Regions from separate parts of the Exiguobacterium sp. KKBO11 genome, predicted to be linked through region 4. Evidence: riboswitches for the same ligand, from Rfam matches in the RefSeq annotation. Region 4 holds a riboswitch; each other region holds the start of a gene.
The links. A riboswitch is a leader RNA that binds a small molecule or an ion and turns the genes downstream of it on or off. The one in region 4 is predicted to bind thiamine pyrophosphate.

Region 1 (8,105 bases), on a different contig from region 4:
CTTTTCGTTTATTCTAAAGACTCATTCAGGCATTGCTTTTCCCTCTTGTACATGTTCCATCGCCATATGTACAAGCGATGACACATGATGGTCATCCAAGGAATAATAGACGACTTTACCGTCTTTTCGAAACTTGACGAGTCCTTGTTTCAACAAAGATCGAAGATGATGCGACGCTGTCGCGATCGAACAGTCGACAGAGGCCGAGACATCACAAACGCATAGTTCTTCTTCGATCGTCAGCGCATAAACGATTCGCAGTCGTGTCGCATCCGAAAGAATCTTAAATAGCTTTCCGATTTCAAGCGTCGGAATCGTATCAACGATATGTCCGATTTCAGACGCACGTTGTTCATCAATCGCAATCGTTTCACAACGGGGAATGTCCATGTCCGTCACCTCGTTTCTACTTATATTGCACCATGAGAAACGGGACATTGCAAGTTCAGCGCATTCGTCTGCGAATGAGCCAAAACACGAACCATCCTCCTACGTAATCTCCGATATCCCAGACAATTCGATTTTGATCGACAGCGCGTACGCCGATGTCAATGATTTTCGTGCTTTCTAATCGGTTCGTATAACGTTGACGAAGCCGAGTCGGAATCGGTAGACGAAGAAGTGCCCGGTAATAAATATCTAAATGAGTATGTCCCCAAATTTCCGTCGCAATCGAGCTCGTTTTAATATACAACGGACGTTTGTAGCGTCTTTCATACTTTTCTTTCAATAAAAGGGCCATCTCATAAGATATACGATTAGGATGTGGAAATAAGACTTTTCCTAGATGGTAGATCCCCTGATTATCGACTCGAATGATTTGTGGTTCTAACCGATATCGAATCCAATAGCCGCGAAAACGGATTGTCTGCCATTTCAATACAATCACCTCTGAACGGATTATACCCTGTTCTGAAGTGATTGATGCCATTCACGCACAGCATCTGTCATTTGCTGCGCAGCGAGTTGCCGATCTTCTTTAGCGAAAATTTCTGAGATGACGGCATACCCTTCCAACGGGATGGGCAGAGAGGAGACATTCGTTGCTGTGATTCCACCAATACCGATTAGAGGTAATCGTACAGCTTCCCGAATCGCCTGAAGCATCGTATGCGACATGGAATTAGCGTCCGCTTTGGATGACGTCGCAAATAGAGAGCCTACGCCTAAATAAGATGCTCCGTCTCGTTCTGCTTCAATCGCTTGTGCAACGGTTGCTACCGACACACCAATCACGGCATCTGGTAAAAGGCGACGTGCTGCGGTTAAAGGAATGTCTTCTTGTCCGATATGCAAACCAGCTCCGACGAGTAACGCGATATCAATCCGATCATTGATGATCAAAGGAATGTCGTGTCGATCCGTGAGTGCTTTCAACCGAACTGCCTGATCGAAGAATTCCTTTCCTTGCGCTGTTTTTTCCCGTAATTGCACGATCGTTGTACCACCTAAAATGGCTTCCTCAACGACCGTCTCGATCGCGACTCCAGGATGGTACCGACGATCCGTCACTGCATAGATGGAGTAATTAATTGACACGTTCTGTCACCTCCACCAGATCTTGCACCGTCATGAGGCTGATGGCATTGAACAACTCTCGTTTAAAATCACCAAGACCTTGCGCGGAGGCTGCTTGTTCTCCTGCTTTTCCCATGACGAATGTCCCGTGGACAGCCGCCTCAAATGCCGTATATCCTGCACCGAGGAAGCTCGCAATCAAGGAGGCCGTCATGCAGCCTGTACCCGTGATGTCTCCCAGACGTGGTGTTCCTACATGTAATTCCATTTCGCGCGTTCCATCTGTGATGTAGTCGTTCGGACCTGTCACGACGAGGACAGATTGGTGTTTGCGAGCGAATGCACGAATACTTTCTCGATCCATCATTGCATCTCCCGCAGCATCGACTCCCTTAGTTCGCCCATCTTCCCCAAGTAACGTCTTGATTTCAGAAGCATTTCCTTTAATGACCGTACACCCGAGATCAATGAGTTCTTTAGAAAAGGCAGTACGTAATGCCGTTGCCCCTGCTCCAACTGGATCAAGAACGATCGGGACATTCAAACGTCCCGCTTCACGTGCTGCGAGTCGTTGAGCTGCTTGCATGTCTGCATCGATCGTACCAATGTTTAAGACAAGAGCTTGCGCGAGTCTAATCATCTCTTCTACTTCACGAATGTCTTCCGCCATAACGGGTGATGCTCCAACAGCGAGTGTGACGTTCGCGCAGTCGTTGATCGTAACCGTGTTCGTCAGATGGTGAATGAGTGGTTTGTGTTCAAGAATGGTCGTAAACATGTGTATCCCTCCAAAGTGAGTGAAAATGATGTGTCGGTCCAATACCTTGTCCGAGAGCAAATCCATGACGAATTGCCTCCGTGACATAGCTCTTTGCCTGTCTTACGCTATCTGTTAAATCTTCTCCAAGCGCCATCCGCGCCGCAATCGCCGCAGATAAGGTACAACCAGTTCCATGAGTATGTTGATTGTCTAACCGTTCCGATGTGAAGCGGTGTTCCACTTCCCCATCAAACAACAAATCCGTCGCAGCTCCTGAGAGATGTCCACCTTTTAGTAATACTGCCCCTGTCTGTGTAGCCAATTGATGCATCGCCAATCGCATTTCATCTAGATTGGTCACTGATCGTCCTGTTAAACGCTCCGCTTCCGGTAAATTCGGTGTGACGAGTGTCGCAAGCGGTAGAAGTTCTGAAATCAATGCTTGTTCAGCTTCCGTCCGCAATAGGGCATGACCACCTTTAGCGACCATGACGGGATCTAATATGATCGGAACTGTCTGTTTGCGGAGATGTGTAGCAATGACACGAATCGTATGCGCATTCGAGACCATTCCAATTTTAATCGCATCGACACGAATGTCTGAAAAAATCGACGTTAACTGGGCATCTACGATTTCTGGGGATAACTCTTCCACCGCTTGAACACCCAACGTATTTTGCGCCGTGACGGCTGTCAGGACGCTCATTCCATAAACGCCTAAAGCCGAAAATGTTTTTAAATCTGCTTGAATCCCAGCCCCACCACCGGAGTCGGATCCCGCAATCGTCAGTACATGTTTCATGTTCTTTTCACCTTCCCATCGAGCAATGTAAGGGAGTCGTGACCGACAAAAAAAGCGTCGACCGCTGTAAAAAAGCAGTCGACGCTATACGAAAGCGTTATACACGCATTCCGGTATCCGTTCGGCTCAACTTTCCTACGCTGGTATTATCCAGTTCAGGTAATAGGGTCGAAAACAGATTGGTTTTCCTCTCAGCCGGATTCCTCCAGCTCCCCTAGTTGCTCAAGTATTCGTTTCGCCTTTACTGTAGCATAGAGAAGAAAAAAAAACGAGCCGAAGCCCGTTTTGATTACAGATATGCCAATGGATTGACTGCATTCAGAGGAGAAGAGGCACTGTATTGATAGCCTCCGACATGTAGTTCGAAATGTAAGTGTGGTCCTGTTGAATTCCCTGTACTACCAAGTGTCCCGACTTGTTGACCTTGAGAGACCGTTTGTCCTGCACGAACCGATAATGAACTCATATGTGCGTAGACAGTCGTGTACACTTGTCCATCGAGGAAGTGAGAAATCATGACATGATTGCCGTAAGGTCCACCACCTGATGCTGTAATGACCGTTCCAGCTGCTGCAGCGACGATTGGAGACCCGACCGAACCACTGAAATCAACACCGTTGTGGAACGTATAACCGTTCGCGCCGCTTGCTGGTCCGAATCCTTGCGACACTCCACCAGAAGATGGTCGAACGAATTTCCCTCCACTCGAAACAACGGGCGGGGCAACAGAATCAGTTGACTCCGAACTCTTACCTACTTGTTTTGCTGTTTGAGCATTCGCTTTAGCGGCTTTTTCGGCTGCCGCTTTCTCCGCTGCTGCTTTTTCAGCCGCTGCTTTAGCGGCTGCCTTCGCTGCCGCAATTGCACGTTCTTGCGCTTCGAGAGTCGCTTGAAGTTCTTTTGCGTCTAACAGTTCTGTCGTGAACTTGGTCTTCCCTTTTCGTAATTTCTTCAGCGTGGCACTACGTTCTTTCATTTGAAGCTTTAACGCTTTCTTTTGTTCAAGCAATACTTTCTTTTCTTGCATTTGCTCCGCTTTTTTCTCAACGAGCGCTTGTTTTGCTTCTGCTAATTTTTGTTGCGTTGCGATGTAATCCGAAATCATTTTATCGTCTTGCTCAGCGATTTTTTTCCCCGCCATGACACGGCTGAATAAATCACCTAAATCCTTCGATCCAAAAATGACTTCTTCCCATTTAATCGAGTTTCCATCGTTCTCTTGGAAAACACGCAAACGATCACCGAGTAGTTCTTCCTGTTTCTGTAACATTTCTTCGTAACGGACGATGTCTGCCTTTAACTCATCGATTCGAACGTTCAACTGTTCGATTTGTTTATTTTTTTCAGAGACTTGGAAAATCTTTTCGTTGATTGCTGCGTCAATTTGATTGATTTGACGTTGCTCTTTTGAGATTTTAGCTTCTTGTTTTTTGATCGCTTTTTCAAGTTTACGTTGTTCAGCGGCATTTTCAGCCTTTTTTTCTTTAATGGTCGCTGCTGCGATCGGTTGCGTTCCTGTTATAAGTAATGCTCCTAAAACAATGGTAGAAATTAGTTTTTTTAGCATATATCGTTTTCCTCACTTATATTTTTTTCATATTTTATTATAGTATTCAAGTTTCTCTCATATCTGAAATAGATTATAGCACCGTAATCGTTTCAAAAAAATTTCATTTACATTTCAAATGAAAACGGTTTTTTGTAATATATGATTTGTTTTTTGAAAATGACAAAAAAAAGAACCGTTGCATATGCAACGATTCTTTACGATTAAAACATCGACATTGGATTGACTGAGTTAGCTGGACCTGTTGCACTGTAGCTGTATCCACCAACGTGAATTTCGAAGTGTAAGTGTGGACCTGTTGAGTTTCCTGTGCTACCACGTGTACCGATTTGTTGACCTTGGCTGACACGTTGACCTGCACTAGCGTTCAATGAACTCATATGTGCATAGACTGTCGTATAGGTCTTCCCGTTCAATTGGTGAGCGATCATGATGTGATTTCCGTAAGGTCCGCCACCTGATGCTGTAATGACTGTACCAGTTGCAGCTGCCACGATTGGCGTGCCAACTGGACCACCGAAGTCAATCCCGTTATGGAACGTATAACCGTTCTCTCCGCCTGCAGAACCATACCCTTGTGTCACAGCACCAGCAGTTGGATGAATGAAGAGTCCGCCTGATGATGGTGACGGTTTAGGTGTCGCAGGAGCTGACGGCGCTGGAGCAGGTGCAGCTGGTGCTGGTGTAGATGGTTTTGGTGCAGATTGTTTCGTCGAACTAGAAGGTTTTGCTGACTGCGCTGCCTTCTCTTGTGCTGCTTGCTGAGCTGCTGCTTCTTTAGCGGCTTGCTCTTCTGCTGCTTTTTGTGCTGCTGCTTGCGCTGCTTCAGCCTCTGCTCTTGCTTTCGCTTCACGTGCAGCCTGAGCTTGACGTTCTTTTTCGATTCGAGCTTCACGTTCACGCGCTGCTTTTTCAGCTGCAATCGCTTTTTCTTGCGCAATCAAAATTTGTTGGACTTCTTTTGCATCCATCAATTGTGTTTCGAACTTTTCTTTTTTCTTACGTAGTTCTTTTAAGCGTTTGTTCCGCTCTTTTAATTGTGATTCAAGATCCGCTTGTTGACGTTTTAATTCTTGTTTCTCAACGACCAACTGCGCTTTCTTTTCTTTTACTTCTTGTTGCGCATCCGCTAATTGCTTTTGCGTATTTTGATAATCCGTGATCATTTTATCATCTTGTTTTGAAATGGATTTCCCTGCCATGACACGGCTTACGAGGTCACCAACGTTTTTAGCGCCAAAGATGACTTCCTCCCATTTAATCGAGTTTCCATCATTCTCTTGCATGACACGAAGACGATCACCAAGTAATTTTTCTTGGCGTTTTAGTTTCGCTTTATATTTCTCGATTTCTTTTCCAAGTTCAACGATTTCACGTTCTGTTGCTTTGATTTGACGATCTTTTGTTTCGACAGCAAAGATTTTTTCGTTCAAAGCTTCGTCTAGTCGATTGACTTCTTGTTGTGTTTTAGAGATTTTTTGACCTTCTTGATTAACAGAAGACTCTAAGTTTTTTTGCTTTTTAGCATTGTCTTGTTGCTGTTGTTCGTTTTTGGCTTTCTGTTCACTTAAATCGTCAGCTGCTGCAAAATGAGGTGCTGATGAAAGAACCAGTGCGGAAACGATGAGCGACGCGAACGTTTTTTTCATGTAGTATTCCCTCTTTTTCTGTAGTGTATGTTTTATGATTTATCGTAGAGTATTTGAGTTAAATTTAAATTCTGTAATAGTTTTTCTTTTTTATAAGAACGTTTTTGATTATAGCATTCATTCCTCTTCCATAATATTTCAGTGATATTTCATTTTAAATAAATCTTTCCTCTTCTATGTAATAGAAACATTTGGAAGGTAACTCATCGTTGCAACTTTGAAGTGTTTTTGGGAAACTGAAGCGAATAGAAGGAGGATATCATATGAAATTAGACCACACTGGAATTGCTGTTCGCGACATGCAGGAAGCCATTTCATTTTATACAAACGTACTTGGAGGAACTTTAACAAAAGAGTACTCGAATCCTGCGCCTGGTGTCGCTTCCAATATTGCGGTCATCGAGTTCGATGATGCGCACATCGAGTTGTTAACGCCAACAAGTCCGGATAGTCCGATCGCACGTTTTTTAAAACAACGCGGGAAAGGTGTCCATCACATTGCTTATCGTGTAGAGGATTTAGATCAAGCGATTGAAGAAGCAAAACAACAAGGATTAACATTTTTAGAAGATACGTATCGAACGACGCCGTTCGGGCGACGACTGATTTATATGAATCCCCGGCATTCACACGGCGTCATTACAGAACTCTGTGATTATCCAGAAAATCTATAAAAAATCAGCACTGCGATAGCGCAGTGCTGATTTTTCGTTTTATGGTATTAGCCGAGTTTAGCTACGATTTCCCGATTGAACGCAGGAATGTCATCTGGTTGACGACTTGAGACGAAATTATCGTCGACGACGACTTCTTCATCTGCAAAGTCCACACCAGCATTTTCTAAATCGATTCGAATCGATTTATAACCTGTCATTTTTCTTCCTTTGACGATTTTTGCATTAATCATCAATTGTGGTCCATGGCAGATCGAGAAAATCGGTTTTTTCGACATATCGAATTCTTCAACGAATGAGACGAAACGCTCGTCTTCCCGTAATAGATCCGGTGAAAATCCGCCTGGAATCAGGAGAGCATCGTAGTCTGCTGCTGAAGTCTCATCAATCGAGAGATCAACATTTACTTTTGCCTCTTCCTGCTTCCCAACGAGTTCTGCACCTTTTTTGGCACCAATGACAGTGATTTCATGCCCTGCTTCTTTTAATGCATCAACCGGTCCTGTGAATTCTACATCTTCAAAATGATCGGCGAGTACAACGGCTACTTTTTTAGACATGTGATTCATCCCCCAAGTTGTTTGATTTAGATTGGATCTTCTCCGCGATCTCGTGGAGAAACCGTATCATCTGGCATTTCGTCTTTTCCTTTTAGGATTTCCTTTTGCTGCTCCTCTGTCAGTTTCCGTTCTTTATCCGACAGACGATCCCGTTCATCTTCAAACTCTTCATTTGGACGATCGGTTTCTTTCGGTGCCATGGAAAACCCTCCTTATGATCCGTCGCTTATACTTATAATGAATCGACGACTTTAACAGAAAGATCGACATCAATGTTGCCACGTGTCGCTTTCGAGTACGGGCAGAAGTTGTGTGTCTTCTCTAGTAAGTCTTCGGCTTCTTCTTGCGATACGCCAACGACCTCGACGACGAGTTTCGCTGCAATTTTTACACCGTTATCCGCTTCGTCCTGTAAGAGGCTGACTTCTGAATTCGTCCGCGTCTCGACTCGTTTTTTTGCTTGGCGCGCCATTAAATTATAGGCACCATCAAAACAAGCGGCATATCCTGCTGCGAATAACTGTTCCGGGTTTGATGTCGGAATGTCTTCTTTGCCTTTTGTTCCTGGCATGACT
Region 2 (8,105 bases), 240 kb from region 4:
TCGTACTTCTGTTTTTTGACCTGACCCGCTTCCGTCATGACGCCTAAGCGAATCAGAAACGGAACCGGCACACCGTCTTCTAATAGATAGATTTTTTTCCGGTCATGCGACAAGAGAGCTTTCATCGGCTCCTTTTTGGATGTCTTGATCGCGACTTTCATCTTTTTCGAGAGCTGGAATTGCCATTCTTCTTCTTCAAAACGGAATAAGAATTGACGGAATTCCGTGAACCAGTCATCGAGTCGTCCGACGAAATCGTCAATTAAAATATTTTCATGCTTCATAACGCGTTCAAATTGAAACTCTACCTGCATCATCACCGTATCTCTTAATAGAATCGGTTTTACCTTGATTCGTCGGAGATCATTTGATTTTTGACGCGGATTACTTATCGTTGCATGGATCAGTATTCCTTGCGTGATTTGCGAGGCAAGACTCGCTTTTAATTCATGTAGTTCCACTAGTCGTCCCGTCCTTTTCTGATGTTCTTTCGAAACTGTAGCAAATTCGTACCTGTTCGACAAGTTTACAAGCTTCATCATTCGTACGTAATCAAAAGGAGGAATGCATCATGTTCAAAAAAATTCTCTCACAAATCGGAATCGGTGCCGCTACGGTCGATACACGCTTGACGGATGACCGCTGTGAACCAGGCGGTCAAATTCACGGTGTCGTCCATATCAAAGGTGGAAACGTCGATCAAGAAATCGATCGAATTTATCTTGAATTCAACACGCAGTACAAACAAGAAGTCAATGATAGCACGACGTTTACGACCTTTACGCTCGACCGATTTGCCTTAAATGAAGCGAAGTTCACGATTGAAGCGGGTGTCGAGCGGGAAATTCCCTTTACATTACGCGTCCCGCTGAATACACCACTCTCCGTCAGTCAATCGAAATCGTGGATCGAGACGGGACTCGACATCGCTCAAGCCGTCGATCCATCGGACCGTGACGCTGTCATCGTCGAAGCAAACCGCTACCAAGCAACAGTCTTAGATGCGATGGAGTCACTTGGCTTCCGATTGAAAAAAGCCGATACGGAAAAATTACCTGGACGATTCCGGAAAGATTTACCGATTGCTCAGGAGCTTGAGTATTCAGCTCGCAATACACACTACGCTCATAAACTGGATGAGATCGAAATCATCATGCTTCAAGACGGGTCTGGGATTGATTTAATCGTCCAAGTCGATCGTCGTGCGCACAGTCTCGGATCATTGTTCAGTGAAATGGCTGGTGCGGATGAGTCAATGATCAAACTTCGTCTGTCCAATAGTGAATTGCAAGATCAATCGTTCGTCGAACGTCAGCTGACAAGCATCGTGGAACGCTATAGCTAATCAATCGATCGAATTTACTTGAAAGTGATTCCTCTTCAGGGGAATCACTTTTTTATTGAATTTTATTTCAATTTGAAATCGTTTACAAATAAAACATTGTTTTAAAATAACCCCCTTGCTATACTGTCCGTATTGAAAAGAATTCCAGTCACGGTTTGACTAAAGGAGGACGTACATCATGAAAAAAATCGGACAGTTCACGTTAACAGCCGGACTCGCAGCAGTACTCGTCTCAAGTAGTTTACCTGTCATGGCAGAGGCAGGATCTTCAGCCGATCGGATCAGTCACAAAATCGACACGATGACACTCGAACAAAAAATCGGGCAGATGATCATGCCGGACTTCCGACAGTGGAATGGCAGCAATCATACGTCGCTTGCCCCAGAAGTCGCGAACATCATCGATCGCTATGATTTAGGCGGCGTCATCTTGTTTGCTGAGAACGTCAGCGAAACCGAACAGACGACGAAACTCGTTCATGATCTGCAAGAAGTCGTCAAACAAGATGCTAGCAACGATATTCCGCTCTTCGTCACGATCGACCAAGAAGGTGGAATCGTTACTCGGCTCGGAACAGGGACGAACTTACCTGGCAACATGGCGTTAGGTGCGACCCGCAGTAGCACATATGCCAATGATGCCGGTCATATCATCGGTTCCGAACTGCGTGCGCTCGGCATCAATGTCAACTTTGGTCCGGTTCTCGACGTCAACAGCAACCCTGGAAATCCTGTCATTGGTGTCCGCTCGTTCTCGAGTGATCCGGAGCTCGTCGGCACACTCGGTTCCGCTCTAATGAAGGGAATTCAGTCTGAAGGTGTCGCGGCGACCGCCAAACACTTCCCGGGTCACGGCGATACGGCGACCGATTCCCACTATGGATTACCGGTCGTTGACCGATCCCTGCAGGAGCTAGAACAAGTCGAGCTCGTACCGTTCAAGCGAGCTATTGCTGAAGACATCGATATGATCATGACAGGACACATCGGGATGCCGCAAATCGAACCTGAAGTCGTCACGTCGACAAATGGTACCTTCCCTTTACCTGCGACGTTATCGGATGATGTCATCACGGGCGTACTGCGCGAAAAACTTGGCTACGATGGCATCGTCATCACAGACGCGTTGAACATGCAGGCGATCGCCGACAACTTCACGGAATCAGAAGCCGTCTTAAAGACGTTTGACGCTGGAGTCGACATCGCGCTCATGCCGACGATCCTTCGTTCCGAGCAAGATGTCACAAAGCTCGATCAGATTTTCAAGGATGTGATCGCAGCAGTCAAAGATGGTCGCCTCTCAGAGGAACGGATCGATCAATCGGTTGAGCGGATTCTGACACTGAAAGCAGAACGCGGAATTTGGAACGGTACGACTGACACGACATCCCTAGCTGAAAAAATCGCGCAATCGAACCAAATCGTCGGTAGTCCCGAGCATAAAGCAAAAGAACGTGCGATGACGGAAGCCGCGGTCACACTCGTGAAAAATGATCAGCGGACCTTACCATTCAAACCGAAAAAGAACGCAAATGTTCTTGTGATCGCTCCTGCGGCGGATCAAACGGACAGCATGAAAAAAACGATCGCTTCCCTACCGAAGAATCGGAACTGGCACGTGACGACAGCGAATTACTCGGCTACTACGCTACCGCTCGACCAAAACCCGACATTACGGGCGCAACTCGATGCAGCAGATTACATCATCGTCGGTTCCAACGTCAACACGAGTGCTAAACTACTACCTACTGCACCAGAACAAGCGATTCCGGCTTCGATCTTCCGCTATGCGAAACAAACGGATACACCATCCGTCCTGCTCAGTCTCCGTAACCCATACGATGTCGCCGTTCAACCGGACGCACCGGCACACGTCCTCGTCTATGGCTTCAAAGGCGATCCAAACGGTCCAGACTCCGAAGCAGGCAATCTAAAATCAGCGGGACCGAACCTGCCTGCAGGTATCCGAGCGATCTTCGGAACGTTCAAACCGCAAGGCACTTTACCGGTTGATGTGCCGGTCTTTCAGAACGGTGTCTTTACCGATCAACTGCATCTCGAATTCGGTGACGGCTTTAAAAACTGGAAAAAATGATGACGTGATACACCAAAAGACCGAAGCTCCTTTACAGGATGCCTCGGTCTTTTAACGATTGATACGGATATTCGGCTTCTTCTTTCGAACGCTTGTAGACACGATGAAGTGAATAAGTCAACGAAACATAGAGGATGACGACTAGGATAGTCGCGATGGAACTCCCCATTGTAAAACCGAACTGAAGCAACACCTGAAAATTCTGAATCGTAGCATATGTGCCGTACACCACCATCAATATGGGAATGATGTACCCAACAAATCTCACTTTCACTTTTCCGAGCACCTGTTGCACGACATATGCCGCGAGAATCACAAGTGCGATCACGATGATTTCCATTCCAATCCCTACTTTCACCAGATGGTATTCCTAATTCTACCATCTACTGGTTTAAGAAGATACCGGGCGTGCTGGAATCTTTTCGTAGACCGACGTGAACGTCTCTTCCGTCCACCCCATGTGCCAGAAGAGTAACTCATAGTAACAACTTGTCACGAAATGACGTTTCATCCGCTCGCGTTCCGTCGGGCTCGCTTGTTCCGCCAGTGCATCAAGCCGTGCAATCTGTTCAAAGACGACCTTTTCAAACCATTCCGAGCTGTACGTGTCGATCCATTGCTGATAGATTTTTTCTTCCGGAGTACACGTCAGTAATTGCTGTCCGACTTCATAATACAACCAGTAACATGGCAAGATGGCAGCAATCGTCTCACCGAGCGTTCCTTCACTCGCATGATGCATGTGGGAGACATACGCATATGTTGTCGGTGCCGGTTCAAATGCTTCAAGATCTGCTTCCGTAATACCGAGCGGCTCAAAAAATGATTGATGTAAGCTCAACTCTGCCTCGTAAGTCGAAGTAGCATGCTCGGCAAGTGTCGCGATCGTCGCGAAGTCGTCTGCTTTTGACGCTGCCTTCGCTTGAATCTTCGCAAAGTGTTTTAAGTAATAGGCATCCTGCATGACGTAATGCCGAAATTTCGAGAGCGGTAACGTCCCCTCCCCGATTCCTTGTACGAATGGGTGCGTAAAACTACTATCCCAATACGCTTGTGCCGCTTGTTTGATTTCTTGTGTGAATGTCATGATCTCATCCTCCTCGTTTAGTATGAAACGAAAAAACACCACCCCGAAACACACGGGCATGGCGCAAGAAGAACAAGACTTGACGCCACTTCCCTCCGTAAGTACGAACTTAATCAGGTTCAAAGGGTCCGAACGTCTTCGTTCGTCTCAGTCGGTCTACCGACTCCCCTAGTGGTCATTATTCGATTCCCATCCACTATAGCATGCTGAAAATGGAAGTCAAGTTGTCCTCTTTTCGCTATACTATGGAGTGTCAGAAGACGGATGCCGTCTCCATCTACAGACCGATTCCGAACTTCTTTCGTTCTCGTACACTAACTTTAGTACCTGATACTATAATTCATTCTGTTACTTACAATTGGAGGATTTCATTATGCATACACCAACAAAAATCATGGCGTCAGCCGTTATCGCTTCTGCTCTATTACTCCCGACAGCCGCATCTGCCGAACAAGTCGTCGATAAGACGATCGTCACACTCGGGGAGTCGCTCGGCGCAAAGGATAAAGCATGGGTGCTTTCCCGTCTCAATGCACCGGAAGGCATCACACCGATCATCGCCACTTCTGCTGACGAAGAAAAATATCTCGGGAAAAACATTCCACAGTCGCAAAAAGGTGGCAACATGTATTCGTCGGCTAAGATCGAACTGACGGAAAAAGGTGATGGACTTTCCGTCTCGACGGAGAACATCACATGGGTGACAAAGGATATGTATCTCAACGCTCTCGTCACAGCGGGTGTCAAAGATGCCGATATCACGATCACTTCTCCCTACAAGGTGACCGGGACATCGGCACTGACAGGAATCATGAAAGCGTACGATCAAACTTCCGCTGAGACTGGAATTAAGTTAAGTGACGAACGCAAGGATTTAGCACAGCAAGAATTATCGGTCACATCAGACGTCGGAAAAACGGTCGGCACGGATAAAGTCGCTGACTTAATGAATGAGATCAAGGCTGAGATCGCCAATCAAAAACCGGAAACCAAAGTCGAGATCGAAAACCTGATCGTCCAAGTCATTCAAAACAACAATATCCAGTTGTCTGACGCACAAATGGACCGGTTGACGAATCTATTCAATCAAATGGAGCAAGCGAACATCAACTGGGGACAAATCGAGAGTGGTTTGAAAAATGCGGGGCAAGACATCCACGCGTTCGCAACATCAGAAGAAACGAAAGGTTTCTTCGCTAAATTATTCGATGGACTCAGTGACTTCTTCAGTTCAATCGCTGGCGTGTTCAAATAATTCAGACTTCCGTAACTGACAAAAAAATAGTAAACTAGAGATATCTGAAACGAAAGGTGGTGTGAAAAGATGGACTTTGCCGCGTGCAAACACTGGTTGATGGAACAATTGTATCTGTTGCGCGCGATTTTTCATGGAATGGCGTTCTAAGGCACCCGTCTGCCCTTTTTTAGAACTTCATGATTGAAAAATACAGCAAAGCGCATCTTTCACACATGATGGAGAGTGCTATTTGCGCTCTCCTTTTTTTGATGCGCGCGAAAGGATCAATTGATTATGATGATTTGCGACATTCAACACCTAACCAAACAATTCGGAGGCGAAACGATCTTAACGGATGTTTCCCTCTTCTTAAACGAACACGACCGTGTCGGTCTAATTGGACGAAACGGGAGTGGCAAGACGACATTACTCCGCTTGCTCGCTCGCCTTGAGCAACCGGACGGTGGTGTCATCTATCAAAAGAGCGGTTTGACGATCGGCTATTTGGAACAACTTCCTGTATATAGTGAGACGATGACCGGACTCGACGTCCTTTGGACAGCGTTTGAAGACATCCTCGCGATCCGTTCTCGAATGCAACAGTTGGAGCAAATGATGGCGACAGCACCAGAGAATCTGGATGCGTTACTCGCACGATATGCGGAAGCGACGAATGCGTTCGAACAAAAGGATGGCTATCTACTCGACTCGAAAATCGAGCGCATGGTGAACGGGTTACACCTTCGTCCGTTACTCACTCGTCCTTTCCACCAGTTGAGCGGTGGTGAACAGACGAAGATTTGTCTCGGTCGCATGTTACTCATGGAGCCAAATCTGCTCATTCTTGACGAACCGACGAACCATCTTGATTTAGCTGCCGTGGAATGGCTAGAGCAGTTCTTACGGGACTACACAGGAACCATCCTGCTCGTCTCTCACGACCGGGTCTTCTTAGACGCCGTCGTCACCTCGATCGTTGAACTCGAGGACGGTGAACTGACAACCTATATAGGGAATTACAGCGCGTTCGTCGTCGAACGAGAACGTCGCTTGATGGAACAGTTCCACGCCTACCAAGAGCAACAGAAAAAAATAAAGAAAATGAAGGAAGCGATTCGTCGACTCCGGCAATGGGCAAACGAAGCGTCTCCACCGAGTGAGAAATTATTCCGTAAAGCAAAATCAATGGAACGAGCACTCGAGCGGATCGAACGGATTAAACGACCACAACTCGAAGCCAAAACCGCTGATGTCTCCTTCTCTTCCACTGATCACACGAGCCAAGTCGTCTTTCGCGCTGAAGAACTCTCGTTTGCTTACGGAATTCGCCACATTTTTGATGACGTCTCGTTCGAGATCATGGCACAGGATCGGATCGCGATCGTCGGAACGAATGGGAGTGGGAAATCGACGTTGCTCTCACTGCTGCTTGACGAATTATCACCAGAGGCAGGCACACTCACGCGTGGACCATCGAATCGGATCGGTTGCCTGTCCCAGCATGCCCATTTCGAGGAGGACGCGCGGTTAATCGACTGGTTTAGAGACCGGATTGCCGTTCCAGAAGCGGAAGCCCGCCATATCCTAGCCCGGTTCCTGTTCTTTGGACCAACTGTCTTTCGGTCCATTTTGTCACTGAGCGGAGGCGAACGTGTGCGATTGCAACTCGCCGTCCTCGTTCATTCGTCGGTCAATGTATTAATTCTCGACGAGCCGACGAACCATCTCGATATTGAATCAAGAGAGACACTCGAAGAAGCACTCGAGAATTTTTCTGGTACATTGATTGCCGTCTCACACGACCGCTATTTCTTAAATCGGCTTTTTCCGCAGATCCTGTGGCTCGAAAATGGTCTGACGCGTTATCATGGTACGTATACGTATGCTCAACAGAAGCGTACTGAGTTCGCTACGTCTTCCTCACTCCACGTAACCCCTCAAAAACCAAAACGCTTGTCACAACATGAGTTAGAAGTGCAGATCGAGCGGCTTGAACAGAAATTAGCAAAACGTGAAAAACCGACCGATACCGTTTCTAAAAGCATCCAACAGCAACTCGATGACCTATACGAACAATTGCTACAGTTTGGATGATTTAGCTTTACTTGCCTGTCACTCTCGATACCGAGAGTGGCAGTTTTTTCGTTCACCTACAATGTTTTTAACTCCTAACATTTAGCTAACTTTATTAAGTTTTAAAATTTTATTTTATTTTGTTGTTGCTTATTATCTGAAAATTCGTATAATTTAGCGTATAGCTTTTATTATTCTTTGGGAGGAATACACCATCATGAACGCCATTCAGCAAGTCATTCAAGGAAGTGTCGATTACGCCAACAAC
Region 3 (8,105 bases), on a different contig from region 4:
AAGGGCGTGACGTTAGATGAGACACTGACGAACCCAGCGGAAATCCGTTTACTCAGCGTTCGTCCCGAATACCGCAATAGTCGTACGTTCATGCAATTGATGCGCTTTTTGATGGTCTACTTGGAGCGGGAAACGATTGATCATGTCTATATCAGTGGTACGACGCGGGAAGCTAAACTATATGCGCGGTTCGGCTTCACACCAATCGCAGCAACGCTCGGTAGTGGCGATGCCCAGTTCGTACCGATGTTGTTGTCGCGCGCAACATATGAACGATCCGTCATCGCGGACGTCTTACGTCCTCTGCATTTTCTAGCCGGTCCAGTCGAGGTTGCACCAACAGTCCGCCAAGCGGCACAACAAGCACCGCGCCCGCATCGGACGGCTTCGATGCGCCAGCTCGATCAAGATTTACGTGGTCGGATGTGTCAGTTGCTGGATTTGCCACATGTCTCGATGGCTGTCGGCAGTGGCACCCTTGCCAATGATATCGTCGCACAACAACTGAGTGGACACGGATTGATCCTAAACGGTGGTGAGTTCGGTCAACGCTTGATCGATCACGCGGCACGAGCTGGGAAGTCCTTTGATGTCCACCTGCTTCCGTCCGGTCACCCAATCGACTTGGAACAACTCGCGAGTCAACTGCATCAAACGGAATACGACTGGATCTGGTTGACACATTGTGAGACGTCTACGGGCGTTCTCTACGATCTCGATGCGGTAAAAGCGCTGCTGGATCAACGAACCGCACTCATCGTCGATGCGATCAGCGCCGTCGGAACCGGACGTTTCTCATACGCTGGTTGCAAATTCGTCACGACCGTCTCCGGAAAAGCAATTGGTGGTTTACCGGGTCTTGCGTTCATCGGTCATACAGACAGCATCCTACCTTCTCCACGAATTCCACGTTATCTGGATCTCGGACTCTATGCGGAAGGCGTCGCCTTTTCCGGCTCATCGAACTTGTTGCTTGCTTGTCAGGCAGCGCTCGATGCCCTTGATCTCGATCAAGCCGCCATCAAGATGACTTATCTCGAACAGGCCGTTCGGGCGACTGGTTTTAACCTGCTTGCGACTCAAGAAGCACAAGCGCCGGGAATTCTGACGATCGTCCATCCGTCGGCAACCGCTTTAGGAGACGCTCTCCGGATCCAGGGCTATCATGTTCAATATGAAAGCGACTATCTCGTCCATAATCAATGGCTCCAAATCTCAACGATGGGACAGACGACGATGCGGCACATCGAACGTCTCATCCGTGTATTAGTCCGTGAAAACCAACGCATCACCATAAAAAATGAAAAAAATGAAAGACCTCTTAACCCTTGATTTCAAGCGGTTTGGAGGTCTTTCGACTTTAAAAAATAAAAAATAGAGGTTTAAGGATTTAAAACATAGGGGTATAAACTCACTAGCACCGCATCAAACCGGTGACTTACTCACACATGTTTCTCAATATCAGCGTAATGACCTGGGAGAGAAATGCAAAGTCACGAAAGCGTCAGGCTCAATGCGAGTCTGGAACCGATTGTCTTAGCATGTTTCATATTGTTCAGGACTTGTCCTGCTCCTACATTCATTACCTTTTGAGGGCTATACCAAATTCAAGGGGGAAATGAACATGTCAGTTAAATTAACAGCCGAAAAACGCGAGGTACGTCCACGCTCACTCCGTAAACAATTACGTCATGAAGGAAAAGCTCTTGGTGTCGTGTATGGTTACAAAGTGGAAAGTACACCAATCGCATTCGAAGAAAAAGAATTGCTTAAAATCGTTCGAGAAAACGGTGAGAACGTCTTGATTTCACTGAAACTCGACGGTAAAAATATTAACGTCTTGATCAACCGTCGTGATATGGATGTCTTCACACCAACTGTCGATCACGTTGAATTCATCGCCGTTAAAATGGATGAAGAGACAGAAGTCGAAGCAGACGTCGTACTCGTCGGTGAAGCAGCTGGCGCTAAAGTCGGCGGATTCCTGTCACAGACACTCTTTAAAGTAACAGTCGCAGCAACACCAGATAAATTACCAGAGAACGTCGAAGTCGACGTCACGAACCTCGAAATCGGCGATTCGATCTCTGTAGCTGATCTTCCGGAACAAAAAGATTTCCGTATCGTCACAGAAGGCGACATTCAAGTCGCAGCTGTCGTCGAATCAACGCTTGAACAAGAGCTTGAGGAAATCGAAGAAGCAGAAGCTGAAGCGCAAGCGGAAGCTGGCGAAGACAACGAAGCGGAAGCTACGGAAGAGTCTTCAGAAGAAGCAAAAGAAGAGAACGAAGACAACAAATAAGTCGTTTGACGATACGCCCTTCGTGGCGTATCGTTTTTTTGTGTCTTGACAATAGACAGAAGATTGCCTAAAGTGAACAGCGTATCATCTATTACCATATCCACTAGGGGAGCCCATTTGGCTGAGACGATTCACTTCGGACCCTTCGAACCTGATCTAGTTCATACTAGCGTAGGAAAGTGGAGCGATCACATCCAATGACTCCTGCTGCGCGCAGTTTTTCTGAGGACCGCTCTCTTTTTTACGGAGGGCGGTCTTTTTTGGCGTCTCCCCCATTCTAAGGAGGACGTACCTAATGCAAAACTGGAAAATGAAAGAAATCATGGTCATGATGATGCTCGCCGTCGCTTGCGGGGTCATCTATCTCGGTTGGTCAACACTCTGGTTACCGATGTCTGCAATCTTCGGACCAGTCGGCGCCAACTGGATGTTTGGGATCTGGATCATCGCGAGCCCGCTCGTCGCAGCAATCATTCAAAAACCAGGTGCCGCCCTCATCGCGGAAATCGTCGCGGCAGCCGTCGAGCTGTTCACGGGTAGTCACTTTGGTTTATCGGCTCTTCTCATCGGGGTCTGCCAAGGACTTGGTGCGGAACTCGTCTTTGCGATGACGCGTTATCGCCGTTACGACACCTGGACATTGATGTTATCGGGTGTTGGAGCCGCGATTGGTAGCATCGTCTATAGTCTGATCGCGAACGGATTCGGTTACTACACGACGACGACGTTGCTTGCGACAACAGGTTTACAATTGATCAGTGGTGCATTACTCGGCGGGTTGCTTGCAGCGATTCTCGTCCGTCGCCTTGTTGCGACCGGTGTCTTGAACGGGTTTGCGGCAGGACGTGCGAAACGGGAAGTCGCATGATTACTGTCGACGATCTCAGCATCCGCTATCCGGGTCAGATGAAATCGGTGCTCGATCATGTATCGCTGACGATCGAACAAGGAACGACCCTTTTGCTTGGACGCAGTGGGAGTGGCAAGACGACACTGCTTCATGCCCTAGCCGGACTGACACCGGAGACGATTGAAGTCGAACAGACTGGTACCGTTACCCGGTCCGGTTCGGTCGAAGTCTTATTTCAAAATCCAGAAGAACAATTCTGCATGGAAACGATCGGACGCGAAATCGCTTTTAGTTTAGAAAACCGGTCGATTCCACGTGCGGAGATGGAGGAACGCATTGAACGCTTACTCGCACTCGTCGGTCTCCCTCTCCCCTTCTCGACACCGATCGCGAGTCTATCCGGGGGGATGAAACAGCGCCTCGCGCTCGCCGCGGTCTTAGCGCTCGAGCCGACGATCTTATTACTCGATGAACCAACAGCCCAGATTGATCCAATCGGACAACACGAGCTGATGGCGTTGATCTTTCGGATTCAGAAAGAACACGATTTAACGATCGTCTTGATCGAGCACCAACTCGATGTCTGTTTACCTTACATCGACAAAATCGTCTTACTTGAGGACGGATCGGTGACTGCAACGGCGCATCCACAGGATTTGTTCCCGCAGGCGTATACGGAGCTTCAAGCAAAAGGGGTCGCTGTTCCCTCTCTGTATCCGTATACGTTAGAGACGTTACCCATAGATGGACCACAAGCAGCGCGACTTCACGTGCTTCCCTCAGTCGCTACAGCAGGCACTGCCTTGTTACACGTCGCTGCATTATCGACGAAAGCACCTTATCCACTGACCGATGCGACATTTTCCCTGAAGACGGGAGAATGGGTGATGCTGCTCGGGGCAAACGGCTCCGGGAAAAGTACGTTGCTTGCAACACTCGGTCGGTTGCTCTCGCATCAAGGAACATATCGGTTCCAGGAACGTCCGGCTCAGCGTTACTCCCGGCGACGCTTTTATGAGCACGTCGGCTATGTCTTTCAACAACCGGATCTGCAGTTTCTCAAACTGACAGTCGAAGCGGAAATCGACTGGAGTCACCGGGCAGCGACGAGTGACGAGCGCACAGCGTTGCTCGAACGGCTGGAACTCGCATCCGTCAAACAGCAATCACCGCTTGCGCTTAGTACGGGGCAACAACGACGACTCAGCGTCGCGACGATGCTCGGGCAGACGAAGGATTTATTGTTGCTCGATGAACCGACGTTCGGACAGGATGGATTGACGACACGGCGGCTCATGGAACAGTTTTTGACGGAACAACAAAACGGAACGACGCTCGTCATGGCAACACACGATATGGAACTCGTCGCCCGATACGCGGATCGTGTCCTCGTCATGGAGCAAGGGCGGATTGCTTTTGACGGGCGTCCGAGCGAGTTATTCGCTGACGTTCCGTTACTCGAACGCTGTCAGCTACAACGTCCACTCTCGTACCAATTCCAGGAGGTGAAGCGCCATGCAGACGAACGCGTCACCGTTCGCTAAACTCAATCCTGTCATCAAGGGGAGCGGATTGTTTTTGATCATGTTTGCCTTAATTGCAACGAATGACTGGGTCAAGACGTTGGTGTTCCTGAGTTTTGCTATCGCCTTGCTACTCCTCTCCGGATGGGCTCCCGTCGATTTCTTGAAACGGCTCGCACCTTACAGTCTATTATTCTTATTGACGTTCTGGATGATGGCGGCGTTTGGCAAAGGTACGAACACGCTCTGGTCGTTCGGTTGGTTTCATGTCACGTCGGAAAGTGTCATGCACGGCTGGTTACTTGCCTTACGGATGGCGACGTTCGTCTGCTTAAGTTTCGCTTTCGTCACGACGACCGATGCGACCCGGTTCGTGATGAGCTTGATTCACCAGGCAAAGGTGTCCCCTCGCTTCGCGTATGGGTTCCTTGCCGGGATCCGCTTTCTGCCACAACTGGTCGAAGAAGTCCGCGTCTTACGGCGAGTCCGAATGATTCGGAACGTGCACAGTCGCTTTCCTGGTGATGCGTTCCTATCAATCGGCTTACCGCTCTTCTCGCGATCGATTCAGCGGGCAGAACGGATGGCAATCGCTTTCGAAGCCCGTCATTTTTCAGCGGAACGGACATATTATGAAGTGCCAGTCGTTCAGCACCAGGATGTTATCTATCTCATGGTCATCCTCCTGTTCATCAGTCTTGTTTTTTGGCTATGATTATCGCCACCCGTATCCGGGTACATTCTAGCAAGACAGATTGAAGGAGAACGACATGAAACGAATCCTCTTGATTGGTGCAGGGCACGCTCACCTGCATTGCATTACCAATGGACCCACAGAAGACGTCGAGTGGCTGATTTTAAATGCCTCGACGTACCAATATTACTCGGGCATGTACTCCGGACTTGCTGACGGAACGTACGATATCGATGAGATCCGTATCGACGTCGCCGCACTGTGTCGCGCCAATGATAAACAGTTCATCGAAGAGACCGTCATCAAAATCGACCCCGATGAAAAGCTAGTCTTCGGTGCATCCGGCAGACGCTACACCTATGACGTCGTCTCGACGAATATTGGCTCGTTCGATTGGGCGGAAGACACGACACGATTATCGATCAAACCGAACTACCGGTTACCGGATACATTAAAGCGTTTGCAACAAGCAAAGCGTCCGGTCGTGATCGGAAGCGGCGCAGCGGCCGTCGAGATGGCGGCGTCCTTGAAAGTGGCGGATGTGCCGATTACACTGATCACGGATCCAGAGTTACTTTCAGGACACCCCGCAGCGGAAGCGATTGCGAGACGCTTACAAGAACTCGATGTTCATTGGATTCGAGAACGGCCACTGAACGAGGCGTCTCCTCTCCGCTTTTCACATCATCCACCAATCGAGTCAGATGCCATCATCCGCTTAACGGGTGCGAAAGCACCGGTATTGTTTGCAGATAGTAAGCTCTTCACGGAAGACGGGTTCCTACTCGTCAATGAGCAGTTGCAAGCGCTCAATCATCCAAGTCTGTTTGCTGCGGGTGACGCAGCGACCCTCGTCGCTTATCCCGATATTCCAAAGAATGGCGTCACAGCTGTCCGGCAAGCACCGATTCTGCTTACGAATCTCTTACGGTACGTCCAGGAAGAGGCACTGCAAACCTATCGTCCGCAAACGAACTATTTGACGATTTTATCGATGGGACCACGTCATGCAGTTTCAATGTATGGCAATCAGTATTCGACTCACCCGTTCGGTTGGTACCTGAAGCGCTGGATCGATCAACGGTTCATGCGGAAGTATCGCCCTTAAAAGTGTGCGCCGGCGCACGCTTTTTTCTGTACACAAAAACAAGCCATGGACGGGTGTCCATGGCTTGTTGGATTAGACGGTTTGATTTCCTTTAACGTACGAGAGTAACGTTTCGTTGAACTTCTCTTGTTCATCAAGCAACATACCGTGCCCACTCTCTTCGAAGACTTCAAGTCGTGCATGTGGGATTCCCTTTTGCATTTCTTCCGCGAACTCGAACGGACAAACTTGGTCTTTTTTACCGTGGATGATCAACGTATCGACTTTGATGTTCTCGAGTTTTCCACGTAAGTCTTCATCACGTAATGCGATTGCTGACTGAATCGTACCGTGGGACGAAGCGGCGATGCTAAGACCGTGGAACCATTGTTGAAGTGGTTCTGGATGTTCCTTCGCAAAGAAGATTTCCCCGAATCCTTTGAGCATCGACGGACGATCTTGTTTCGTGTCGGCAATCAACGCATCGACTTCTTCTTTCGTCATCCCGTATGGATAACCGTCGCGTTGCGTAAAGACAGGTGCCGCAGCTCCTGCGAGGACAAGTTTACTAACTTTTGAATCCCCGTATTGCAAGAGATAGGACAAGGCGATTCCTCCTCCCATCGAGAAGCCGAGCAACGTGACATTCGTTAATTTCAACTGTTCGATGACTTCATTAATGTCGGACGCCATCGTCTTATAATCGTATCCCGTTGCCGGCGCATCTGATTTGCCATAACCGCGATAATCGATCCCGACGTAACGGTACCCTTCTTCGACGAGCAAATTCTTTTGATACTCGAACATATTGTTGTTTGCCGGCCAGCCGTGTAAAAAGACGACCGGTTGACCCGATCCGACATCCTCGACATAAATTTTCGTGCCATCAACTGCTTGAATGAATGTACCCATCATAAAACCCCCATAAAAATAGATTGACTGTGCATGCATCTATTATTCCCGAGTCAAGAGATATCAAACATCTTAATGTTAAAGCATTATAGAAAATTCTGTCTATTATAGAAATTATGGTAAAATATAGTCACTAGGATAAAGGAGGTTTTTCATGAGACGCTATATACATACGGGTATTCTCGCAGGCGTAGTCTTACTTGCCGGATGCGGTAAAGAACAATACTTAGACCTTACATACGATGTTAATTACTGGGGCGGTATTTCGACTACCTTTGATGGGCAAGAGATACCGGATCTCCCGAAAAAACAAACCGCTGCTTTGTTGAAGGTTTGCCAGCAAAAACCAGACATGAAGCACTTACCTGATCGATATGTGCAACACGAAGGATTTGACTTATACTTCCTGCCTCCGAGTATCCAAGGGCGTGAGTTCCAACACGTCCGTTTCCTGTCAGACGAAAAAAAGGACTATCTGGCGTGTCAGCCGATTCGCCATGCGGATTATGCGGTCCATCAGATCAAGCGAAGTGATTATCCATTCGTCGATTGGTCAAAACAACCGGTTAAAGCTAAATCGACAGTCGTTCGCTTTGGACCCGTTCCAAAAGAAGTGACAGATCAACAAAAACAGGAAAACGAAGATCGTAAAGAAGTAAAAGAGCTCGGACGGTACCTTTTCCCGTCCTATCAACTATCTTTACCACCGGAAGGACAACTCGTCGTCTACATGAAAG
Region 4 (8,105 bases):
TGCTGAACAACTGCTTGGGCGTCTTCCGTCTGTGCTTGATCCTTGATTGGATCGAATTCTTGTTTCATCTGAATCACTCCTCTTCACGTTCAAAACCTGTAGACCGATTTACGTCTGAAGTCTTATTTACCTGTTTTTCAAACGTTTAAAACATATATATTTAAAATTAGTTTTACTGTTTTGTGAACGTTAGCTGAAATAGGCATGATAGAGCCGTTTCGCTTTGACGAGATCCGCCTCGCCATGAATCAGAACACGTCCATCTCGGAAAGCGACCATCCGATGTTCGTCCGTCGTAAACGCCAGCAAATATGGATTATGGGCGGAAATCGCAGCGACCGGCTGGAGACGTTGTTTCAACTGTTCCAGGTCCCGCTGTCCGTCTCCGCGGATTTGAACGGCATCCCGACCGCACAGTGCCGTGAAACGAACCGTTTGATCCGATAAGTAAGGATAGGACGGTTCGATGCCGCACGACGGGCACTCCGTTTGCTTCAGTGACTGGACGTTAATTTGTTGAAACGTATTCGACCAGACATCAAACGCAAGCAAGCGCGTCCGCATGGCGTCCGTCTTTCCGCTCAACCACTTCAACGCTTCCGTCACCTGTAAGGAAGCGACCATCTGTACAGCTGGTCCGATGATTCCCGCTGTATCACACGTCTCCTGATCCCGCGGTAATTGATCGAGCAGACAATGCAGACACGGCGTCTCCCCGGGACGGACGGTAAACGTGATCCCATAACTGCCGACGCATCCACCGTAAATCCACGGAATCGAACGCATCAACGCCATGTCGTTCATCAGCAAGCGAATATCGAAGTTGTCCGTTGCGTCGATGATCAGATCGATATCATCGAGAAGCCACGTCAGCGCTGCCCGGTCGACGTCTACTACATGCGCTTCGATCGTCACTGTCGAATTAATCGCTTCAAGCCGTGCTTTTGCGGCAATCGCTTTTGGTACGATGTGACGCGCATCGTCCTCGGTATAAAGCTGTTGGCGTTGTAGATTACTCCACTCGACATAGTCGCGGTCGACGATTCGGACGACGCCGACACCGGCGCGGACGAGTTGCTCTGCCGATGCCGTTCCGAGCGCTCCCATGCCGATGATCAGCACCTTCGCTGATGCCAAGCGTGCTTGTCCCGCTTCCCCGATCGGTTGAAATCGAGTTTGCCGTGAGTAACGGTTCATCGAATCAATCCACTCGTTGGACTACTCGCGACCGCATACTGTTTCTTCTCGATACGTCCCGCTTCGTATCCGAAGCGACCTGCTTCGACAGCTAGTCGCATTGCGTGCGCCATCTTGACCGGATCTTGAGCATGGGCAACGGCGGAGTTTAATAAGACACCATCCGCTCCCAGTTCCATCGCATAGGCGACGTCGGTCGGTGAACCGATCCCGGCGTCGACGATAACAGGAACCGTCGTCTGCTCGATGATGAATCGTAGATGAAGTGGATTGAGAATGCCTTGCCCGGAACCGATCGGTGACGCTGCCGGCATGATGGCGTGACAACCGAGTTCCTCGAGTCGCCGTGCAAGGACGACATCGTCCGACGTATACGGTAAGACGATGAAACCTTCTTTGAGTAATTCTTCAGAAGCCCGTAACGTCTCGATCGGATCAGGTAGTAACGTCTTGTCGCAACCGATCACTTCAACCTTGACCATGTCACACATACCGGATGCCCGCGCAAGCTTCGCAAGCCGAACAGCTTCCTCCGCCGTCTTCGCACCGGCCGTGTTCGGCAGTAAATCGTACTTCGCTAAATCAAGCGACTCCAAGAAATTCGCTTGTTGTTTGTCGAAGATATCGAGCCGACGGACGGCGAATGTCAAAATTTGTGAAGCAGACGCATCGATTGCTTTCTGCTGTACCGTAGCATCCGTATATTTCCCTGTTCCGAGTAACAAGCGTGATTCAAATGTCTTTTCTCCAATTTTCAGCATATTTATCCTCCTCCTACGAAATGAACGATTTCAAATGTGTCATTGTCCCGAACGACCGTCTGACCATATGCCACGCGATCGATTATTTGTCGATTCTGTTCAACGATGACGAGCTTTTCCCCTAAGCCAAGTTGCGTGAGCATGTCCTCAATTGTTTTAATCTGTTCGATCGTGTGGTCATTGCCGTTAATCGTAATGTTCATCGGACTTCCTCCTTCTGAATCAACCGTAATGTATTTACCAAGACTTCCGCTGTCGCCGGTGCGAGTAATATGCCATGCCGATGATGCCCCGTCGCTAGGAAGATCCGACGGGATGAATCGGCGACTCCGATATATGGCAAGCCGGACGCCGTTTGTGGTCGTACACCGGACCAGACTTCTTCGATGACCGCGTCACGAATCGGTGGATACAGTCGTTCTGCTGCTTGAAGCAATGACGTGACCCCTGCGACACTGACACCGACCGTCTCGTCGTGCGGCAGTTCGGTCGCACCGATCAAAATCCGACCGTCTGCTTTTGGCACAAGGTAGACAGCGTCGTCAAACAGGATCGAGCGTAACGGCTGACCCGCGAGACGGACGGCGAGACATTCCCCTTTGACCCCATATGTCGCGATCGAAATGCCGGCTGTATCGAGCAAAGCTTGCGAACCCCGTCCGGCAGCGACCGTCACTGTTTGTCCGGTCCAGATTCCCGCATTCGATTCGATCCTAATGAAGTCATCGTTCTCTTCGATGCGTGTGACTTCCACCTGTTCTTCAATCGATATGCCACGTGCGTGTAAGGCATACATCAATGCAGTCGTCAGTCGTCGTGGATCGATTTGACCGACCGCCGGAAACAAATTCTCGCGTCCTTTACGTTTCAACAAAAACGGTTGTTCCCGGTACCCACAATCGATACCAGTCTCTCGCTCGAGTCGACGTGCAAGCAACGGATACAGACGACGACTTCGTGCGGCAAGTGCATGTAATTCCGCTCTCAGCTCGATGTCCGTCGCAAGCATCCCGGCAGCCGCGCGACTCGTTCCTTGTCCACCTGCTCCGCGTTCTAAGACGACGACGGATTCATTCTGAAAGGCGAGACCGTAAGCAAGCGTCAAACCGATGACTCCACCGCCGATGATGATGTGATTCGTCATACCCGTACCCCCTGATAATGCTTGACGGCGGCGAGCGGATCCGAATGACCGAGAATACCCGATAAGACGGCGATTCCGGTTACACCGGTCGCTACGATTTCAGGCATGCGTTCTGGTGTAATCCCGCCAATTGCAATGACTGGTTTCGTCGTGAAGGTGACGACTTGCTTCAAGGCGTCAATCCCTCGTGGTGGCACGTCCGGCTTCGACGCTGTCGGATAAATATGACCGTACAGCAGGCGGTCGGCTCCTTCCGCTTCTGCTGCCAGTGCCTCTGCTAGCGAATGGACTGATTTCCCGATGACGAGATTCGGAAAATGACGTCGCACATCGCGGACACGTAAGGACCGGCGCGTCAGCTGCACACCGATGCCGGCGACATGGGCGACGTCGACCCGATCATGAACCGTTAACTGATCAGGCGAATAACCATGCGCAAGGAGCGCTTCAATTAGATCAAGTAATTCTGCCGCCGATAAGTTCGGTTCTCGTAGATGCAGCTGATCCGTATAAGGTTGAAGCGATTGAAAGGTCTTTATTTCGTCAAGCGGATTAATGGATCCCGTCGAAATCAGATGTAAACGCATCATGTTCTTCCTTTCCATACGAAAAAGGACCACTCCCGATGTTGAAGGGAGTGGTCCGAAAATGCGCTGAAGCGCTAAGGATATCTAAGGTTTCGAGCCACTTCCCTCCGCTAGTACGAACTAGATCAGGTTCAAAGGGTCCGGATACTTCCGTCTCAGTCTGCTGGGAGACTCCCCTAGTGTCTTTTCGTGTTTAATTGGCTTGCCCCATTAGTCTAGCATGAGTCGCTTTGCTTCGCTAGTCCTAGTTGAGCGCTTCCACTTGCTGAATCAGTTCCGATTTCGTTGGTCGCTGTTGCTCTTGGCTGTCGGCATACGTCTGCTTCAGCTTCAGGATGCGCATTACTTTGGCATCGAGCATCTCCGGCGTCAGCGTTTTTTCTTTGACGGCTTGCATCACTTCAGCATGGACCTTTGTGTAAGCACCTGCCTCTGAAAACATCGCCATATCAGCTCCATTGACGAGCGACTGACGTGCCGCTTCTGCGAGACCATATTGTTTCGTGATCGCCCCCATGACGAGATCATCTGTGATGATGACACCGTTGAATCCGAGTTGTTGACGCAAGAGGTCAGTCAAGATCGGCTTTGAGAGCGAGGACGGATTCGTATCGTCATACGCGGGATAGAGAATATGGGCGACCATCACCATCTCGGCGCCCTCTTGAATCGCTTCTTTAAACGGTAACAGTTCCGTCCGCTTCAATTCTTCCTTTGATGCCGTCACTTTCGGTAGCCCGACATGGGAATCGACACTCGTATTGCCGTGACCGGGAAAATGTTTGACGACCGGAATCGTTCCCGTCTCCTGCATCCCGTGCATCAGGGCCGTACCAAGCGTCGCGACGGTCTTCGGATCAGCACTTAACGCACGGTCGCCGATGATCGGATTGTTCGGATTACTGTTGACGTCAAGGACCGGCGCGAAGTCCATTTTGAAGCCATAAAAACGTGACAAATGTCCGAGCGTACGTCCGACGTCTTCCATTTTCACTTCATCTGCTCCTTGCGCTATCCGTTGACTCGTCGGTAACCGTAATCGTTGATCCGGTACCCGGCTGACGCGTCCGCCTTCTTCATCAATCCCGACGAAGGCATACGGTTTTTGGTTCGTCTCTTGAATCGCACGCGTGAACGTCAAGAGTTGCTCTTCTGACGTGATGTTTCCACCGAGCAATAAGACCCCGCCAATCGCATGCGTCTGTAATAATTTTCGGTCAGCTGCTGAAAGTTCCGTGCCGGCGACTCCGATATAGAGCAGTTGATCGATCTTCTCGGACGTCGACATCGCTTTAAGTTGCTGCTTTAATCGTGCTTGTTGTCGTTCCTCTTTCGTTGGTTCAGGTTTCGGTTTCTTTTCTTCTGTCGGTTGCTTCGTTTCCGGTTGTGATGGTTTCGTTGGTTCCGTCGTCTCCTGCGCACACCCTGCAAGCAACAGACAACCGATCAGTACGGTTTTCTTCACAAAGGATCCTCGCTTCGCACACCATTGATCGAATAATAAACGGAAATCTCAGCGTTCAGGGATTGCGAGACCGAACAATATTTATCCTTTGATAACGAGATGGCGCGACGGACCTTATCTTCCGGGAGATCACCTTCGAGCCGGTAATGAATCGAGATCGACGTAAAACGCCGCGGATGGTCCTCTGCCCGTTCTCCTTCGATATCCATTTCGAAATGGGTGATCGTCAAGCGCATCTTCTCTAAAATCGAGACGATATCAATTCCTGTACAGCCGGCAACGGCATGTAGCAAGAGTTCAGTCGGTCGTGGCGCTTGGTTTTCACCCCCGTTTTCGGGTGCTGCATCCATCGCCAGGTGATGCCCTGATTCCGTCTGTCCACTAAACCCCATCTGTTTGTTCCATGTCACTGTCGCTTGCATCGTTTCCACTCCTTTATAAGTAGTCTTCTTCTGTAGTATACGCAAAAAACAGTACTCCTGGAAATTCACACGCTATTTCGAATAATGGTTCTTTTCCCGAAATCTCGCTTTGCGATACCCGACGAAATCGTTTCATGCTATCCTGTTACTCATAGTTTCGCGCGCAAGCGCTAGAATTGAGGAATTATCCATGTCACCTACTACTCGTTTAAGTCGACGCGATTGGCTCTTGATCGCCACGTTGTCGCTCCTGACGTTCGTTCTCGGAACAAGCGAATTCGTCATCGTCGGGATCCTCGCTGAAATCTCCTCAGCCCTTGATATCACGATCGCAACAGCTGGTACGCTCGTTTCAGCCTTTGCCATCTCCTTTGCAATCGGTACACCGATCGTCATGTCGCTGACCGGTCACCTGGAACGGTGTCGTCTGATCCTACGTCTCTTACTCGCCTGGGTCTTATTGAATCTTGCCAGTAGTTTTGCCCCAAGTTATGAAGTATTGCTTGCCACCCGTATTCTGACAGCGATCCTGACCGGCGTCTTGATTTCACTCGCGATGGTCGTCGCCAGTGACGGTGTACCTGTCTCAAAACGTGGTGTCGCCGTCTCGTTCATTTTCGGTGGTTTTACACTTGCGAACGTCCTTGGTGTCCCGATTGGAACGTTCATCGGTCAACACGCTGGATTCGAAGCCACGTTTTGGCTGACAACAGTCATGGGATTGATCGCGTTTCTCGCCGTATGGAAGATCGTTCCGGTCCAACAATCGACGGGTTCCGGTTCAATCAAGGAGCAGCTTGGACTGCTCGCCAACCCACGGATCCTGATCGCTTTCTTTATTCCATCGTTCGGATTCGGGGCAACCTACGTCGTCTACACGTACCTTGTACCGATTCTGCAAACGGAACTCGGGATTGCGAAGACGTGGATCAGTCCGATCTTGCTCGCTTACGGCGTCGTCTCGATCTTTAGTAACATCCTTGCCGGTAAAATCGCCAGTAAAAATCCGATGGGACGCTTACGGTTTGTCTTCGTCGTACAAGCAATCGTCCTTGCTGCGTTATACTTCACGACAGCATCCCTTCCGCTTGGTCTGTTCAACATCGCCTTGATGTCGTTGATGTCGATTTTACTAACGACTTCGACACAAATCTACTTGATTGACCTCGCTGAAAAGTTCAACCCGGAAGCAAAAGGACTCGCCGCTTCATTGATGCCGGTTGCGAGTAACGTCGGGATTGCTTTTGGTTCGGCACTCGGTGGCATCGTCTATGCGAACGGTCCGATGATGAACACGGCACTCGTCGGTGGACTAGTCGCGCTTGTTGCTGCTTTATTAACTGCAATCAGTCATCGCCTCGATCAACGGTCATGAAACCGTTACCTTACCCTTTTTTGTAACAGGTCGATGACGGTTCGATGACGTTATGATGATAGTCCCCATCTCGCTGATGATTTTTCAGTATGATGGGGACTATGTTGTAGTAGAGGAGTGTCTGAAAGTGAAAGCATTACACATCATCGGTCTCGGTCTATTGACGGTCATCCGACTCTGGCTCGGAATCCAGTGGTTCATCGCTGGAATCGGTAAGTACATCAATGGCTTCGATGCAAAACCGTTTCTCGAAGGAGCGCTCGCGAAGTCAACGGGCGAAGAAGCACTCGTCAGTTCCTGGTATGCGACGTGGATCGAACAACTCGCCTTACCGAACGTCGGGCTGATCAACGCCTTGATTCCGTTCGCGGAACTCGTCGTCGGGATCCTGTTGATTCTTAGTCTGTTGACAGTTCCTGCACTCGTTGTCGGAAGCATCATGAATCTCAATTACTTACTCGCTGGGACGATTGCCTTGAACCCAGTGTTCTTAGCAGCGTCAATTGCCTTACTGGCTGCAGGACGCTTTGCGTATCAAATTGGCATCGATCACTGGATCATCCGCTGGTATCGTTCGTCACAGCAACCGCATCCCCTGGACCGGATTCCGGTCTAACGAAAAAACTCTCCCGCACGTGGGAGAGTTATTTTTTTTGTTGCTCAAGAATTGTCTGTTGTGTCGGGGTCCCACCGACTGAGACCGTCCGCTCGAGGAACAGATAGGGTTTGCCATCGACTTCAAAGCGACGGTCACCGAGATAACGGGCCGAGTGCCCATCCGTTGCGAGCTTTTGTTCGATGGCTGCAACATGTTCGTCGAGTGAATAAAACCGATCGTCGAACGTCATTGTGATGTTTTTCTTACGGTACCCGAGTAAGAAATTGTAGTAGAACCAATACATGGCACCTGCAAAGACGACAAAAATCAAGAATTGCATGTCAGTTCCCCCTTTGTATAGTCTTTATACGTTGGAAGAAAACGGGAGGTTTCAAATTAAGAGTGGAAATTAGTTAATTTTATTAATTTGTTATGATGCTATTTAAGAGTAGTTCATTTTTTGATCCTTTTTTATGAATGTCAGCTTCATAAACAATCTCAGATGTCAGTGGATTGATCACTAATGATTTGACTTCATCTTTTTTCGTTCGGTAAG

Region 1: it holds a riboswitch for thiamine pyrophosphate, as region 4 does, so the genes downstream of both, thiD (bifunctional hydroxymethylpyrimidine kinase/phosphomethylpyrimidine kinase) here and AYO36_RS08345 (thiamine phosphate synthase) in region 4, are expected to answer to the same signal.
Region 2: it holds a riboswitch for thiamine pyrophosphate, as region 4 does, so the genes downstream of both, tenA (thiaminase II) here and AYO36_RS08345 (thiamine phosphate synthase) in region 4, are expected to answer to the same signal.
Region 3: it holds a riboswitch for thiamine pyrophosphate, as region 4 does, so the genes downstream of both, AYO36_RS06670 (ECF transporter S component) here and AYO36_RS08345 (thiamine phosphate synthase) in region 4, are expected to answer to the same signal.

The regions. Positions count from the first base shown of each region.
Region 1 is NZ_LUCU01000055.1:117,397-125,501, forward strand. It holds gene AYO36_RS14665 (ArsR/SmtB family transcription factor) at 22-390, opposite strand; gene AYO36_RS14670 (hypothetical protein) at 446-730, opposite strand; gene thiE (thiamine phosphate synthase) at 901-1,539, opposite strand; gene thiM (hydroxyethylthiazole kinase) at 1,529-2,296, opposite strand; gene thiD (bifunctional hydroxymethylpyrimidine kinase/phosphomethylpyrimidine kinase) at 2,277-3,080, opposite strand; TPP riboswitch at 3,196-3,306, opposite strand; gene AYO36_RS14690 (murein hydrolase activator EnvC family protein) at 3,370-4,647, opposite strand; gene AYO36_RS14695 (murein hydrolase activator EnvC family protein) at 4,851-6,296, opposite strand; gene mce (methylmalonyl-CoA epimerase) at 6,560-6,970, shown strand; gene AYO36_RS14705 (type 1 glutamine amidotransferase domain-containing protein) at 7,018-7,530, opposite strand; gene AYO36_RS16965 (hypothetical protein) at 7,557-7,730, opposite strand; gene AYO36_RS14710 (organic hydroperoxide resistance protein) at 7,763-8,105, opposite strand, start outside.
Region 2 is NZ_LUCU01000022.1:490,228-498,332, forward strand. It holds gene AYO36_RS09545 (class I SAM-dependent methyltransferase) at 1-461, opposite strand, end outside; gene AYO36_RS09550 (sporulation protein) at 572-1,345, shown strand; gene AYO36_RS09555 (glycoside hydrolase family 3 protein) at 1,524-3,440, shown strand; gene AYO36_RS09560 (hypothetical protein) at 3,472-3,780, opposite strand; gene tenA (thiaminase II) at 3,832-4,527, opposite strand; TPP riboswitch at 4,601-4,707, opposite strand; gene AYO36_RS09570 (DUF1002 domain-containing protein) at 4,901-5,782, shown strand; gene abc-f (ribosomal protection-like ABC-F family protein) at 6,059-7,858, shown strand; gene AYO36_RS09580 (alanine/glycine:cation symporter family protein) at 8,055-8,105, shown strand, end outside.
Region 3 is NZ_LUCU01000011.1:1,264,996-1,273,100, reverse strand. It holds gene AYO36_RS06680 (GNAT family N-acetyltransferase) at 1-1,332, shown strand, start outside; gene AYO36_RS06675 (50S ribosomal protein L25/general stress protein Ctc) at 1,625-2,302, shown strand; TPP riboswitch at 2,398-2,497, shown strand; gene AYO36_RS06670 (ECF transporter S component) at 2,598-3,170, shown strand; gene AYO36_RS06665 (ABC transporter ATP-binding protein) at 3,167-4,696, shown strand; gene AYO36_RS06660 (energy-coupling factor transporter transmembrane component T family protein) at 4,668-5,390, shown strand; gene AYO36_RS06655 (NAD(P)/FAD-dependent oxidoreductase) at 5,446-6,477, shown strand; gene AYO36_RS06650 (alpha/beta fold hydrolase) at 6,550-7,368, opposite strand; gene AYO36_RS06645 (hypothetical protein) at 7,523-8,105, shown strand, end outside.
Region 4 is NZ_LUCU01000022.1:245,568-253,672, forward strand. It holds gene AYO36_RS08320 (hypothetical protein) at 1-68, opposite strand, end outside; gene AYO36_RS08325 (ThiF family adenylyltransferase) at 190-1,197, opposite strand; gene AYO36_RS08330 (thiazole synthase) at 1,194-1,958, opposite strand; gene thiS (sulfur carrier protein ThiS) at 1,961-2,161, opposite strand; gene AYO36_RS08340 (FAD-dependent oxidoreductase) at 2,158-3,102, opposite strand; gene AYO36_RS08345 (thiamine phosphate synthase) at 3,099-3,692, opposite strand; TPP riboswitch at 3,775-3,877, opposite strand; gene nagZ (beta-N-acetylhexosaminidase) at 3,934-5,154, opposite strand; gene AYO36_RS08355 (OsmC family protein) at 5,151-5,576, opposite strand; gene AYO36_RS08360 (MFS transporter) at 5,767-6,951, shown strand; gene AYO36_RS08365 (DoxX family membrane protein) at 7,079-7,567, shown strand; gene AYO36_RS08370 (hypothetical protein) at 7,596-7,889, opposite strand; gene AYO36_RS08375 (hypothetical protein) at 7,972-8,105, opposite strand, start outside.